3 regions of the Pseudomonas sp. ES4 genome follow, and region 3 is predicted to be linked to each of the others. Evidence: predicted binding sites of a transcription regulator. Region 3 holds the regulator's gene; each other region holds the start of a gene.
The links. The regulator FliA, encoded in region 3, starts transcription of late flagellar genes. The targets are predictions, from matches to a motif close to CTAAAGTTTNNNNNNNNNNNGCCGNTAA.
Positions count from the first base shown of each region.

Region 1: the regulator FliA is predicted to act here: its motif matches at 2,415-2,442, upstream of ACQ4OB_RS22730 (methyl-accepting chemotaxis protein).
Region 2: the regulator FliA is predicted to act here: its motif matches at 2,136-2,163, upstream of ACQ4OB_RS26035 (methyl-accepting chemotaxis protein).

Region 1 is NZ_JBOBDO010000024.1:45,687-49,817, forward strand. It holds gene ACQ4OB_RS22720 (inorganic phosphate transporter) at 1-980, opposite strand, end outside; gene ACQ4OB_RS22725 (transporter) at 1,258-2,280, opposite strand; gene ACQ4OB_RS22730 (methyl-accepting chemotaxis protein) at 2,556-4,131, shown strand, end outside.
Region 2 is NZ_JBOBDO010000035.1:24,272-28,402, reverse strand. It holds gene pnuC (nicotinamide riboside transporter PnuC) at 1-87, opposite strand, end outside; gene ACQ4OB_RS26040 (hypothetical protein) at 97-393, shown strand; gene ACQ4OB_RS26035 (methyl-accepting chemotaxis protein) at 374-2,008, opposite strand; gene ACQ4OB_RS26030 (undecaprenyl-diphosphate phosphatase) at 2,303-3,133, shown strand; gene ACQ4OB_RS26025 (DUF1294 domain-containing protein) at 3,130-3,558, shown strand; gene ACQ4OB_RS26020 (MmcQ/YjbR family DNA-binding protein) at 3,555-3,914, opposite strand; gene ACQ4OB_RS26015 (LysR substrate-binding domain-containing protein) at 3,911-4,131, opposite strand, start outside.
Region 3 is NZ_JBOBDO010000021.1:37,827-41,957, forward strand. It holds gene ACQ4OB_RS21225 (chemotaxis protein CheA) at 1-923, opposite strand, end outside; gene ACQ4OB_RS21230 (protein phosphatase CheZ) at 938-1,726, opposite strand; gene ACQ4OB_RS21235 (chemotaxis response regulator CheY) at 1,749-2,120, opposite strand; gene fliA (RNA polymerase sigma factor FliA) at 2,288-3,028, opposite strand; gene fleN (flagellar synthesis regulator FleN) at 3,025-3,855, opposite strand; gene flhF (flagellar biosynthesis protein FlhF) at 3,970-4,131, opposite strand, start outside.

The DNA.
Region 1 (4,131 bases), on a different contig from region 3:
GGGTCGGTCGGCGCTGACAACGGCGCATTTTTGACCAGCGCTTGCTGGGTGACTTCGGCCACGGCGGCAAACTGCAGCGCCTGGTCGGCCGGCATGGTGCGGTTCAGCGCGTAAGCCATCGGCAGCGTGCCCACCAGAATCAGCATGATCAGGCCCATGCCTTTCTGGCCGTCGTTGGAGCCGTGGGCGAAGGACACGCCGGTGCACGTCAGGATCAACATGCCGCGAATCCACCACGGTGGCGGAGTGTCGCCCTTGGGTGCTTTGTACAGCGCACGATTCTTGACGAAAGCCCGCAAGGCCAACAGCAACAGCGCCGCAAACATGAAGCCGATCAGCGGCGACAGCAACAGTGCGTAACCGACTTTGGTTGCCTGCGCCCAGTCCACGCCGCTAGTGCCGTCGCGGCCGTGCATCAGGGCATTGGCCACGCCGACCCCGATGATCGAGCCAATGAGGGTGTGCGACGAAGACGCCGGCAACCCCAGCCACCAGGTGCCGAGGTTCCACAGGATCGCGGCGATCAACAGGGCGAAGATCATCGAGAAACCAGCGGAAGAACCGACTTGCAGAATCAGCTCCACCGGCAGCAGGGCGATGATGCCGAACGCCACCGCGCCGCTGGACAGCAGCACCCCGAGGAAGTTGAAGAATCCGGACCAGGCCACCGCGAAATTTGGCGGCAAGGAGTTGGTGTAAATCACCGTGGCCACGGCGTTGGCAGTGTCGTGGAAACCGTTGACGAATTCAAAGCCGAGGGCAATCAGCAGCGCCACGCCCAACAGCAGAAACGGCGTCCAGGTGGTCACCACGGTGCCGAGCTCGTTCATGTCGTGCATCAGGCTGTAGGCGGTAAACAACAACCCGCTGCCCAGCACCGCGAAGAAAATCACGAGGGTCAGCAGGCTGGGCTTTTTATCGAGTTGAGGTTTGGCGCTACTGGCGGGCGCCTGGGTGGCGGTGAAGGAAGGAGTCGCCATGACGGACAATCCTGAGGAGAGAAGGAATGTCGCCCATGATCGTTGCTGAATGTTACAGAGAGGCTGAGTTAAGTCAGTGTTTGGGTTTATTGCCGATCCGTTGATCAGAATGCAGTACCTGTGGCGAGGGAGCTTGCCCCCGTTGGGTCGCGAAGCGGCCCCCAGCATTCTTTCAGTTACATCGTTTTTGCAGGTTTACGACTGCTGCGCAGCCGAACGGGGCGGTGCGGCGTTCCGACAAGCCCCCTCGCCACAGTGAATCGAAGGCGCTCCGATATTAATAATCCTGGCGCTTACGGAATGCCCAACGCCCGGCGATCACGGTAAACGTCGCGACCAATGCCACCAGAATCCAGAACCCTTCCGGGTCGCCGGAAAGCGGCACCCCGCCGACGTTCATGCCAAAGAACCCGGCGATGATGTTGATCGGCAACGCCAGCACCGTCACCACGGTCAGGGTGAACAGCGTGCGGTTGCTCTGTTCGTTGAGGTTGGCGGCGATTTCCTCCTGCAACAGCTTGATCCGTTCGCCCAGCGCCGTGAGGTCGTTAATGATCAGCGCGAACTCCTCGGTGGACTTGCGCAGCTCCTTGACGTCCTCCTTTTGCAACCACTGCGGCGGGCGATTGAGCAAGCGCAGCAACGAGCCCGGCTCCAGCGCCAACAAGCGTTGCAAGCGCACCAGCACCCGTCGGTTGGCACCCAGCTCAGCGCGGTTGGTCGACAGCCGCGAAGACAGCAACTCATCTTCGATCTGATCGACACTGAGGCTGGTCTTGCGCACGATCTGGGTCAGCACTTCCCCCTGATCGCGCAGCAGATGCACCAGCAATTCCAGTGGCGAGCGAAAGCACTCACCGGCCTTCACCGACGAGCGCAGCTTGTCCACCGAGTGCAGCGGTTGCAGTCGTGCGCTGACGATCAGCCGACTGCGGGCGCAGACCCACAACGTCGAAACATCGGACGACACCATGCTGCTGAGGTTGAACACCACGTCGTTGACCACCGCCAGCAACGCCGAATCCACATGCTCGATACGCGTCGAACGCGAACCTTCGTGCAGTGCTTCGAAAAATTCATCGGGCAATTGCAGATGGCTTTTCATCCAGCGCTCGCATGCGGCGTGGGCCAGGTTCAGGTGCAGCCAGAGAAATTCGTCGTTGTCGCCGGGTTGTTGCAGGCACTGCAACGCCTTGGCCGAATCGAGCTCGCGGCCGCGCTCGCCGGGGCGAAAACTGAAACCGTACAGCAGACCGAACAGGTCGGTGTCGCGATGACGTTGGTCGATGCTGTGGTTCATGGGGTCTCGATGTGAGGAGGCGCCTGTTGCGGGTTTCACAGGTTCACTTGAACCGCATCATTGCAAGGAGTTTTGACCGTTTTGTGACAAGGCGGTGGAGGCGAAATGATGGCGCTACCGACGGTCGGAATTGGTTAAAGAACCGCTCTGGCCCGCCGATCTTGCCTACGTTAACTCGCACGGCTTTGACCGCTGGCCAAGGTCGCAGACAGGGATGTCCGGACTTCTTTCACGCCTCGCCCGGCGTGCCTCATTCCTGTCATGAGTACCTTCCGATGTTTTTGCAAAAGTCCTTGAGAGCGCAAATTCTCGCCCTGCTGAGCGGCAGCTTGTTCGCGATGCTGTTGATCGCGTTGGCCTGCTTTCACTTTCTGTCCAGCGGTGTTCAGAACTACGCGAATCTGATCGAAGGCCCGCTGCACACCTCGCAATTGATCGATGAAGCCAACCTGCAATTCAAGGTGCAGGTACAAGAGTGGAAAAACGTTCTGCTACGCGGCAAGCAGCCTGCGGATCTGGACAAATACTGGAAGCAATTCGAAGACCGTCAGCGCGATGTGCAGGGCATCCTCGGTGAACTGGCCGGGCAGAAGGGTATCGAGCCGTCACTCAAGACGCGCATCGAACGCCTGCGGGACGAACATCGTCTGTTGGGCGCGGCTTATCGGAAGGGCCGTGACGCCTACGTGGCGGCAGGCGCCGACCCAACGGCTGGTGATACGGCGGTCAAAGGTGTCGACCGCGCAACCAGCGATCAGATGAGTGAGTTGGTCAGTGAGTTACGCAAGCAAGGGGCCGAGCAATCGAAGCTGATCAGCGCCGACGCCGACCGCACCGTGTTGCTGGGGATCATAGTGATGCTCGCTTCGGGGCTGTTGATCGGGTTGTTGAGCCTGTGGCTGGTCAACCGCAACCTGGTCGAACCGATTCGCAAACTGATCGAGTACGTGGCGCAACTCAGCCAGGGGCGTTTCGCCGAACGCGTGGCCAGCACCCGTCAGGACGAACTGGGAAAACTGGCGATAGCCGCCAATACCCTGCGCGATTTTCTTGCCGAAACCTTCAACCGTTTGCAGCGCAGCGCCTCGGATCTGGACAGCGCCAGCGGTGAACTGAATTCCATCGCAACCCTGATGGCCAGCGGCACTAACGAGCAGTTCAACCGCACCGATCAGGTGGCCACGGCGATGAACGAAATGTCCGCTACCGCGCAAGAAGTCGCACGTCACGCCGCCGATGCGGCACGAGCCGCCGATGATGCCGACCAGTCCGCCCAGCAAGGCGAAAAAGTCATGCAGGGCACCATTCACACCATCACCCAAATGCGCGGCGAAATCGCCAATACCGCCACGGTCATCCGTCGTCTGGAAACCGACAGTGGGCGCATCGGCAAGGTACTGGAAGTGATTCGCGGCATCGCCGAGCAGACCAATCTGCTGGCGCTCAACGCCGCCATCGAAGCAGCCCGTGCCGGTGAAGCCGGGCGCGGTTTTGCGGTGGTGGCGGATGAAGTCCGCAGCCTGGCCCAGCGCACGGCGGCGTCGATCATCGAGATCAACCAGATCATTCAAACGGTGCAAACCGGCGCGGTGGACGCCGCTCTGGCGATTGAAAGCGGTCAGTCGCGTAGCGAGGAAAGTGTCGAGCAAGTGACTCAGGCCGGCGTCATGCTGGAGCGCATCACCCTTGCCGTGGAAGCCATCCGCGACATGAACCGCCAGATCGCCACTGCCGCGGAAGAGCAGACATCGGTGGCCGAAGACATCTCGCGCAACCTCACCGAAATCACCAGTATCGCCAGTACCAATCTGGACAACGTGCAGCGCACCGAAGCGGCCAGCCACAACCTTC
Region 2 (4,131 bases), on a different contig from region 3:
GATCGGCCAGCACCAAGGGTTCTGTTTGACCGTTAACCAGACGGCAATGACACCGAGGGCAGCGGCAAACAGTTCAAGCCCGGACATGGAGGTTCCTTGGGGAAAGTCGAAGAGGGGGGCGATTGTAACGGCAGGCGTGGCCAAGTAGAACCGGCATCCTCTGTAGCAGCTGACGAGCAGCGCGAGGCTGCGTTCGGCTGCGAAGCAGTCGTGAAATCAGACACCGCGGTGCATCAGAAAAAACTCGCAGGCAGGATTGACGACTGCTCTGCAGCCGAACGCAGCCTCGCGCTGCTCGTCAGCTGCTACACCGCCGAACGCAGGCTCGCGCTGCTCGACAGTTGCTACACCGCCGAACGCAGGCTCGGCGTCGTTACACCCGGAACTGCTTGAGCAGCCCGTTCAATTGCTCACTCAATTCCTTCAGGTGGACGCTGGCCACGCTCGACTGTTCGGCGGCCAGCGCAGTGCTGTGGGACAAACCGGCGGCCTGGGTGACGTTCTGGTTGATGTCCTCGACCACATGCGCCTGTTGCAAGGTCGCGCTGGCGATGGAGGCGTTCAACCCGTTGAGGTTGCGCAGCGCCTGGGCAATGGCATTCAGGCTGGCGCCGGCCAGGCCGGCCTGCTCGATGGTCAACTGCGATGCACGGCTGCTGTCGCCGATCACTTTGACCGCCGCTTCGGAGTGACTTTGCAGGCGTTCGATCATCGACTGGATCTCGGCCGTGGACTTTTGGGTACGCTGGGCCAGCAGTCGCACCTCATCGGCCACCACCGCAAAACCGCGACCTTGCTCGCCGGCGCGAGCAGCTTCAATGGCTGCGTTGAGGGCCAGCAGGTTGGTTTGCTCGGCGATGGAACGGATCACTTCGAGAACGCTGCCGATCTGCGTACTTTCAGCGGCCAGGGTACGAATCACGTCCACTGCCTGATCGATGGTCGACGACAGTTTGTCGATCTGTTGCAGGCTGCCATCGATGTTGACCTGGCCTTGCTGCGCCTGAGACTCGGCATCGCGCATTTCGCTGGCGGCGTGCTCGGCGTTTTTCGCAACGTCGTGGACGCCATACGTCACTTCATTAATGGCTGTGGCCACCAGTTCCATTTGCTGGGATTGTTGTTGACTGCGTTGCTGGGCCTGGGCGGCGTCGTTGCCCAGTTCGCTGGAAGACTGGCCCAAGGCACTGGCGGACACTTGCAGCTCTCTGATCACCAGCCGCAGCTTGGCGGTGAAGGCGTTGAAGTGGCGTGCCAGTTGCGTGACTTCATCCTGGCCATGGGTGTCGAGGCTGCGGGTCAGGTCGCTTTCGCCGCTGGCGATGTTGGCCATGGCGTTCACGGTTTCCTGCAAGGGACGCACGATGCTGCGGGCGATCAGGATGACCAGCAGCGCCATGATCAGCGCAATCACCAGTCCCACGAATGTGGCTTTCCAGACCTGGCCATAGAACTCGGCCTGCATGTCATCGATATACACGCCGGAACCGATTATCCAACCCCAGGGCTCGAAGAGTTTGATGTAGGACGTTTTTTCTACCGGAGCGCTGGCGCCCGGTTTCGGCCAGCGATAGTCGACGGTACCGGCACCCTTGGACTTGGCGACGGCGACCATTTCATTAAACAGGGCAAAACCGTCCGGGTCGCGGATCGCCGAGAGGTTCTGGCCGTCGAGTTTCGGGTTGGCCGGGTGCATGATCATCACCGGCGTCAGGTCATTGATCCAGAAGTAGTCATTCTGGTCATAACGCAGACCGCGAACGGCGCTCAGTGCCTGCTTCTGCGCCGCATCGCGAGTGAGGGTGCCGGCAGTTTCGAGGCCATGGTAATAAGTCAGAATGCCGCTGGCGGTTTGCACCACATGCTGGGTTTTCTGGGCCTTGGCCTGGTACAGGTCATCGTGAATCTGCTTGAGCATCAAGACGCCCAACGTCATTAGCATCAGGACGGCCACGATCAAGATGAGCCACAAGCGTCGGCTGATCGACATACTGCGCAAGCTGTTCATAACGCTGTCACTCCGGTTTCTTTTTCTTGTAAAAAATGATCGCCAGCATCCAACCACACTTTGCCAATCGGTCATATCCGACCCAAGTCCAACAACGCGGCAGCGTTAATCAGACTTGTCTGATAGGATTTCGGCCCCGCGCGGAAAAACCTGAATCCAAGTCGATTTTTCACGGAATTTTTATGGTTTCGTCCGGATTCTATGCGTGCGGCGCAGCAGCGACGCTGACCGCAGTCAACGTTGTGAAAAAATATTAATGGGGCATGCCGTAGCGCATTGCTTCTTGGGGGATTGATGGATCTTTGGACTGCCTTTTCGGCGTTGATACTTGGGGTGGTAGAAGGGCTGACGGAGTTTTTACCGATTTCCAGTACCGGTCACCAAATCATCGTGGCGGACTTGCTCAATTTCGGTGGCGAACGGGCCATCGCTTTCAACATCATCATTCAGCTGGGGGCGATTCTGGCGGTGGTGTGGGAGTTCCGCCGCAAGATCTTCGATGTGGTCATCGGTTTGCCGACCCAGCCGAGCGCTCGACGCTTTACCGCGAACCTGTTGATTGCGTTCATGCCGGCCGTGGTACTTGGGGTGATTTTTTCCGATTTGATCCACGAGTACCTGTTCAACCCGATCACTGTCGCGACGGCGTTGGTTGTGGGCGGGATCGTCATGTTGTGGGCCGAAAAGCGTCAGCATGAAGTGCATGCCGAAACTGTTGACGACATCACTTGGAAAGATGCCCTGAAAGTCGGCTTCGCCCAGTGCCTGGCGATGATTCCCGGGACGTCACGCTCCGGCTCCACGATCATTGGTGGCTTGTTGTTCGGGCTGTCGCGCAAGACCGCTACCGAGTTCTCGTTCTTTCTGGCGATGCCGACCATGGTCGCTGCGGCGGTTTACTCGGGCTACAAGTATCGCGACCTGTTCGTTCCGTCTGATTTTCCGGTGTTCGCGATCGGTTTTGTCACGGCGTTCATCTTCGCGATGATTGCCGTCAGAGCCTTGCTGGTGTTCATCGGCAGTCACAGTTATGCGGCGTTCGCCTGGTATCGCATCGCGTTCGGCCTGGTCATCCTGGCCACCTGGCAGTTCGGCTGGGTCGACTGGACGGCGGTCAAGCCATGAATGATGGCAGCACGCGCAACAACCCCGGACGCAAGCCCTCAGGAGTGATTCGCAATCTCCAGCTGAAACTGTTGGTGTTTGCGGTCCTGTGCGCGTTGCCGCTGTTTGGCTCGATCTCGTTGTGGCTGCGTGGGGTTTCGGTGATTCCCCTGGTGGCTTACGGGGTCGTCAGCCTGCTGGCGTTCTTGCTGTACTGGAGCGACAAGCGCAAGGCACGCTCTGACCATTGGCGCACGCCGGAAAACGTGTTGCATGCGGTGGAGTTTGCCGGAGGCTGGCCGGGCGCCTTACTGGCGCAGCAGCTGTTCCGTCACAAGACGCGCAAGCTCTCGTATCAGTTGGTGTTCTGGATCATCCTGCTGATGCATCAGGTGTTCTGGATCGATCAATTGTTTCTGGGTGCAAATCTGCTGGCGCTGTTTTAAAGCAGCAGCCCGACCTGGGTGCGCTTGGGCAACTTGCTCACGACCAATTGATGGGAACGCTGCAACAAACCTTGCAGCTCTTCACGGCCCAGCGGGTAGGGCGTTTCCATGATGATCCACTGAGCCCGCGCCAGATACGGCGCCGGGCGAATTCCCGGGCGGTCGCAATGACCGAGAAACAAGTCCTTGTCGACCTTGAAGGCCAGGGATTCGCCCCGCAGATTCTGCAAGGCAAACATCTTGTTCCCGGCAATCGAAAACACCCTTACGCCACCCCACTTGTAGTCTTCCCGCGCACCCGGCAGCGCGAGACAGAATTGCGCGACATCTTCTTCGCTCATACGTCCAGCTTTCATATCAGTCGGTCCCCGCAGGCATTGAATGATTCGATCAAATGGTCGAGCCAGGCGCGTACGGCCGGCATCACTCCGCGCCGATGAGGGTAGACCGCTTGCAGCCAGCCGCCAGGCAACGACCAGTCGGGCAGCAACTGTACCAGCGAGCCGTCTTGCAGTTCCTGCTCGCAATACATCATCGGCAGCATGGTAAAGCCCTGGCCGGCGAGGGTGCAGG
Region 3 (4,131 bases):
GAAACAGCGGCGCCAGTGCCGACTTCAGTGAACTTGCCTTTGCCGTGCAATTCGTCGAGCAGCGATTCGAACTCGTGATCGGAGATCAGATCGCCGCCAGCCGCTTTTGCGGTAGGCGCAGCCGGGGCCGGGACCGCAGCAATGGCCGACTCCAGCGCATCAACGGCAAAGTTGCCCTTGCCGTGCAGTTGATCGAGCAGTGCTTCGAACTCGTCGTCGGTGATATCGGAGCTGTCGCCTGGCGCTTTCGGGGCAACCGGTGCGGCTGGCGCCGAGGCTACCGCATCGACGGCGAACTGGCCTTTACCGTGCAGTTGATCGAGCAACGACTCGAACTCGGCATCGGTGATTTCGTCGCTGCCCGCTGCATTGCTGCTCGGCGCTGGCACAACTGCCGGGGCTTCTGCCTGAGCCTTGACGGCGTTCAGCGAGTCCAGCAGTTGTTCGAATTCGTTATCGGTGATGTCACCCGACTCGCTCTCGGCGGCAGGTTCTTCCACCACGTCGGCGATCGGTGCCGTTTCATCGGCGGTTTTCGGCTCGGCCAAACGGGCCAGTGCCGCCAGCAATTCTGGTGTGGCAGCCGTGATCGGGCTGCGCTCGCGGACTTCGGTGAACATGCCGTTCACCGCATCCAGCGCTTCAAGAACCACGTCCATCAGTTCCGAGTCGACGCGACGCTCACCCTTGCGCAGGATGTCGAACACGTTCTCGGCGATGTGACAGCACTCCACCAGCTCGTTGAGCTGGAGGAAGCCGGCGCCTCCTTTTACAGTGTGAAAACCGCGAAAAATTGCATTGAGCAAGTCCGCATCATCAGGTCGGCTTTCAAGCTCGACCAGCTGTTCGGACAGTTGCTCTAGAATCTCGCCGGCCTCAACCAGGAAATCCTGAAGGATCTCTTCATCGGCGCCGAAGCTCATGTGTAGGGGTGCTCCTAGAATCCAAGGCTGGAAAGCAAATCGTCTACATCGTCCTGACCGGACACAACGTCTTCTCTTTTATCGGCATGAATCTGCGGACCTTCACCCTGAGAGAGATGTTTTTGCGGATCTTTTTCTGCCAGCATCGCTTCACGGTCATGTTCGATGCCCGCAAAGCGGTCCACCTGACTGGCCATAAGCACGAGCTTGAGCAGGTTGCTTTCAACTTCGGTGACCAGTTGGGTCACGCGCTTGATCACCTGACCGGTGAGGTCCTGGTAATCCTGAGCGAGCAGAATGTCGTTGAGGTTGCTCGACACAACGCGATTGTCTTCGCTGCTGCGTGTCAGGAAACCGTCGACTCGCCGAGCCAGCTCGCGGAACTCTTCAGCCCCGACTTCGCGACGCATGAACCGTCCCCAATCGGTGCTCAAGGCCTGGGCTTCGTTGCTCAGGCCGTTGACCAGCGGCGTGGCGTTTTCCACCAGGTCCATGGTGCGGTTGGCCGCGGCTTCGGTCAGCTTGACCACATAACCCAAGCGCTCGGTGGCATCCGTGATCTGCGAGACCTCCTCGGCTTGCGGCATGTTCGGGTCAATCTGGAAATTGACGATCGCACTATGCAGCTCGCGAGTGAGCTTGCCCACTTCCTGATACAGGCCACGGTCACGGGTCTGATTGAGCTCATGGATCAGTTGCACAGCGTCGCCGAACCTGCCTTTTTCAAGGCTTTCGACCAGTTCGACCGCGTGTTTTTTCAGGGTCGATTCGAAATCGCCCTGTGAAGACTCGTTATGCTCCATAGCTCCCCCGTGGCGAAGTGGATCAACCGATGCGTTCGAAAATCTTTTCGATTTTGTCTTTCAACGCCTGGGCCGTGAAGGGTTTGACCACATAGCCGTTAACACCGGCCTGGGCCGCTTCGATGATCTGCTCGCGCTTGGCTTCAGCGGTGACCATCAGCACTGGCAGGTGCTTGAGCTTTTCATCCGCGCGTACGTGACGCAGCAGATCGATGCCGGTCATGCCAGGCATGTTCCAGTCCGTTACCAGAAAGTCGATGCTGCCGCTGTTGAGGACCGGGATCGCAGTGATGCCATCGTCAGCCTCGACCGTGTTGGTGAACCCAAGGTCACGCAACAGGTTTTTTATGATCCGCCGCATCGTTGAGAAGTCATCAACGATGAGGATTTTCATGTTCTTGTCCAATTCGACCTCCAAGCAGTCTTAAACGCGCCCAGCACCTGGACACGCCATTTCAATCAATCCGGCAATGCACTCGATGACTGTCTGGAGCACAACAGATCGTGACCGGCAAGGTTCAACACCCCACCAGCCGCGTTCGCAGTGCCCCCACACTGCCTTCAGCGCGCTCGCCACTCCCCCAAACGCCCCCGCAAACGGGCCGCGCACTGGCTATGTAACTGGCTGACCCGCGATTCGCTGACCCCCAGGACCTCACCGATTTCCTTGAGGTTCAGCTCTTCGTCGTAGTACAGCGCCAACACCAGTCGCTCACGCTCCGGCAAATTGGCAATCGCGTCCGCCAGCGCCGCCTGGAAGCGTTCATCTTCCAGATCGCGTGACGGCTCCAGATGTGCACTCGCGCCATCCTCGTGCAGCCCTTCGTGTTCGCCGTCCTGCAACAGATCGTCGAAACTGAATAACCGGCTACCCAGGGTGTCGTTCAAAATCCCGTAATAATCGTCGAGACTCAATTGGAGTTCGGCCGCAACTTCGTGATCTTTAGCGTCACGGCCGGTTTTAGCTTCAATCGAGCGAATGGCGTCGCTGACCATCCGGGTATTGCGGTGGACCGAACGTGGCGCCCAGTCCCCCTTGCGTACTTCGTCGAGCATCGCGCCGCGGATTCGAATGCCCGCGTACGTCTCGAAACTCGCGCCTTTGCTGGCGTCGTATTTGGTCGACACTTCAAGCAGGCCGATCATCCCGGCCTGGATCAGGTCTTCGACCTGGACACTGGCCGGCAGACGCGCCAGCAAGTGGTAGGCAATGCGTTTAACCAGTGGCGCGTAACGCTCGATCAGCTCGTACTGCGCGTCACGTGCCGACTTCTTGTAAAGGTTGTAGCCACCGGCTGTCATAGCACAGGTCCTGCGGTCTGTTGCACGAGGCGCTCGACGAAAAACTCCAGGTGCCCACGCGGGTTGGCAGGCAGCGGCCAGGTATCGACCTTCTGGGCAATGGCCTTGAACGCCAGTGAGCACTTGGACCGCGGGAAGGCTTCGTAGACGGCGCGCTGCTTCTGCACAGCCTTGCGCACGCTTTCGTCGTAAGGCACCGCGCCGACGTATTGTAAGGCGACGTCAAGGAAGCGATCCGTGACCTTGGTCAACTTGGCGAACAGGTTGCGCCCTTCCTGCGGGCTCTGGGCCATGTTGGCCAGAACGCGGAAGCGGTTCATGCCGTAATCGCGGTTCAGCAGTTTGATCAGTGCGTAAGCATCGGTAATCGAGGTCGGTTCGTCGCAGACCACCAGCAAGACTTCTTGCGCTGCGCGGACGAAACTGACGACCGAGTCACCAATGCCCGCCGCGGTGTCGATCACCAGCACGTCGAGGTTGTCGCCGATATCGCTGAACGCCTGGATCAGGCCGGCGTGCTGGGCCGGGCTCAAATGAACCATGCTCTGTGTGCCGGACGCGGCCGGAACGATGCGGATGCCGCCAGGGCCCTGCAACAGTACGTCGCGCAGCTCGCAGCGGCCTTCGATCACGTCGGCCAACGTACGTTTGGGTGTCAGCCCCAGCAGGACGTCGACGTTCGCCAGCCCCAGATCGGCGTCCAACAGCATGACGCGCCGACCGAGCTCAGCTAGAGCCAGGGACAAGTTCACTGACACGTTAGTCTTCCCGACGCCACCTTTGCCGCCGGTCACCGCGATCACCTGTACGGGATGCATGCTGCCCATGAATTTCTTTACCTTGTCTTACTTAGACGGAGGCCACATTACTGGCTGCGCGTTCATTAACTGAACAATGCATGGCAGGCCATCGATGTAGGTACAAAAACTGTCATTAGTACCTCAGCCCACCTGCTTGGTCGGGCTGTGGTAAATATCAGCGAACATGTCAGCCATGGCTTCTTCGCTGGGTTCTTCTTGCATTTGCACGCTTACGGCGCGACTGACCAACTGATGACGACGCGGCAGATGCAAATCATCCGGGATCCGCGGGCCATCGGTCAG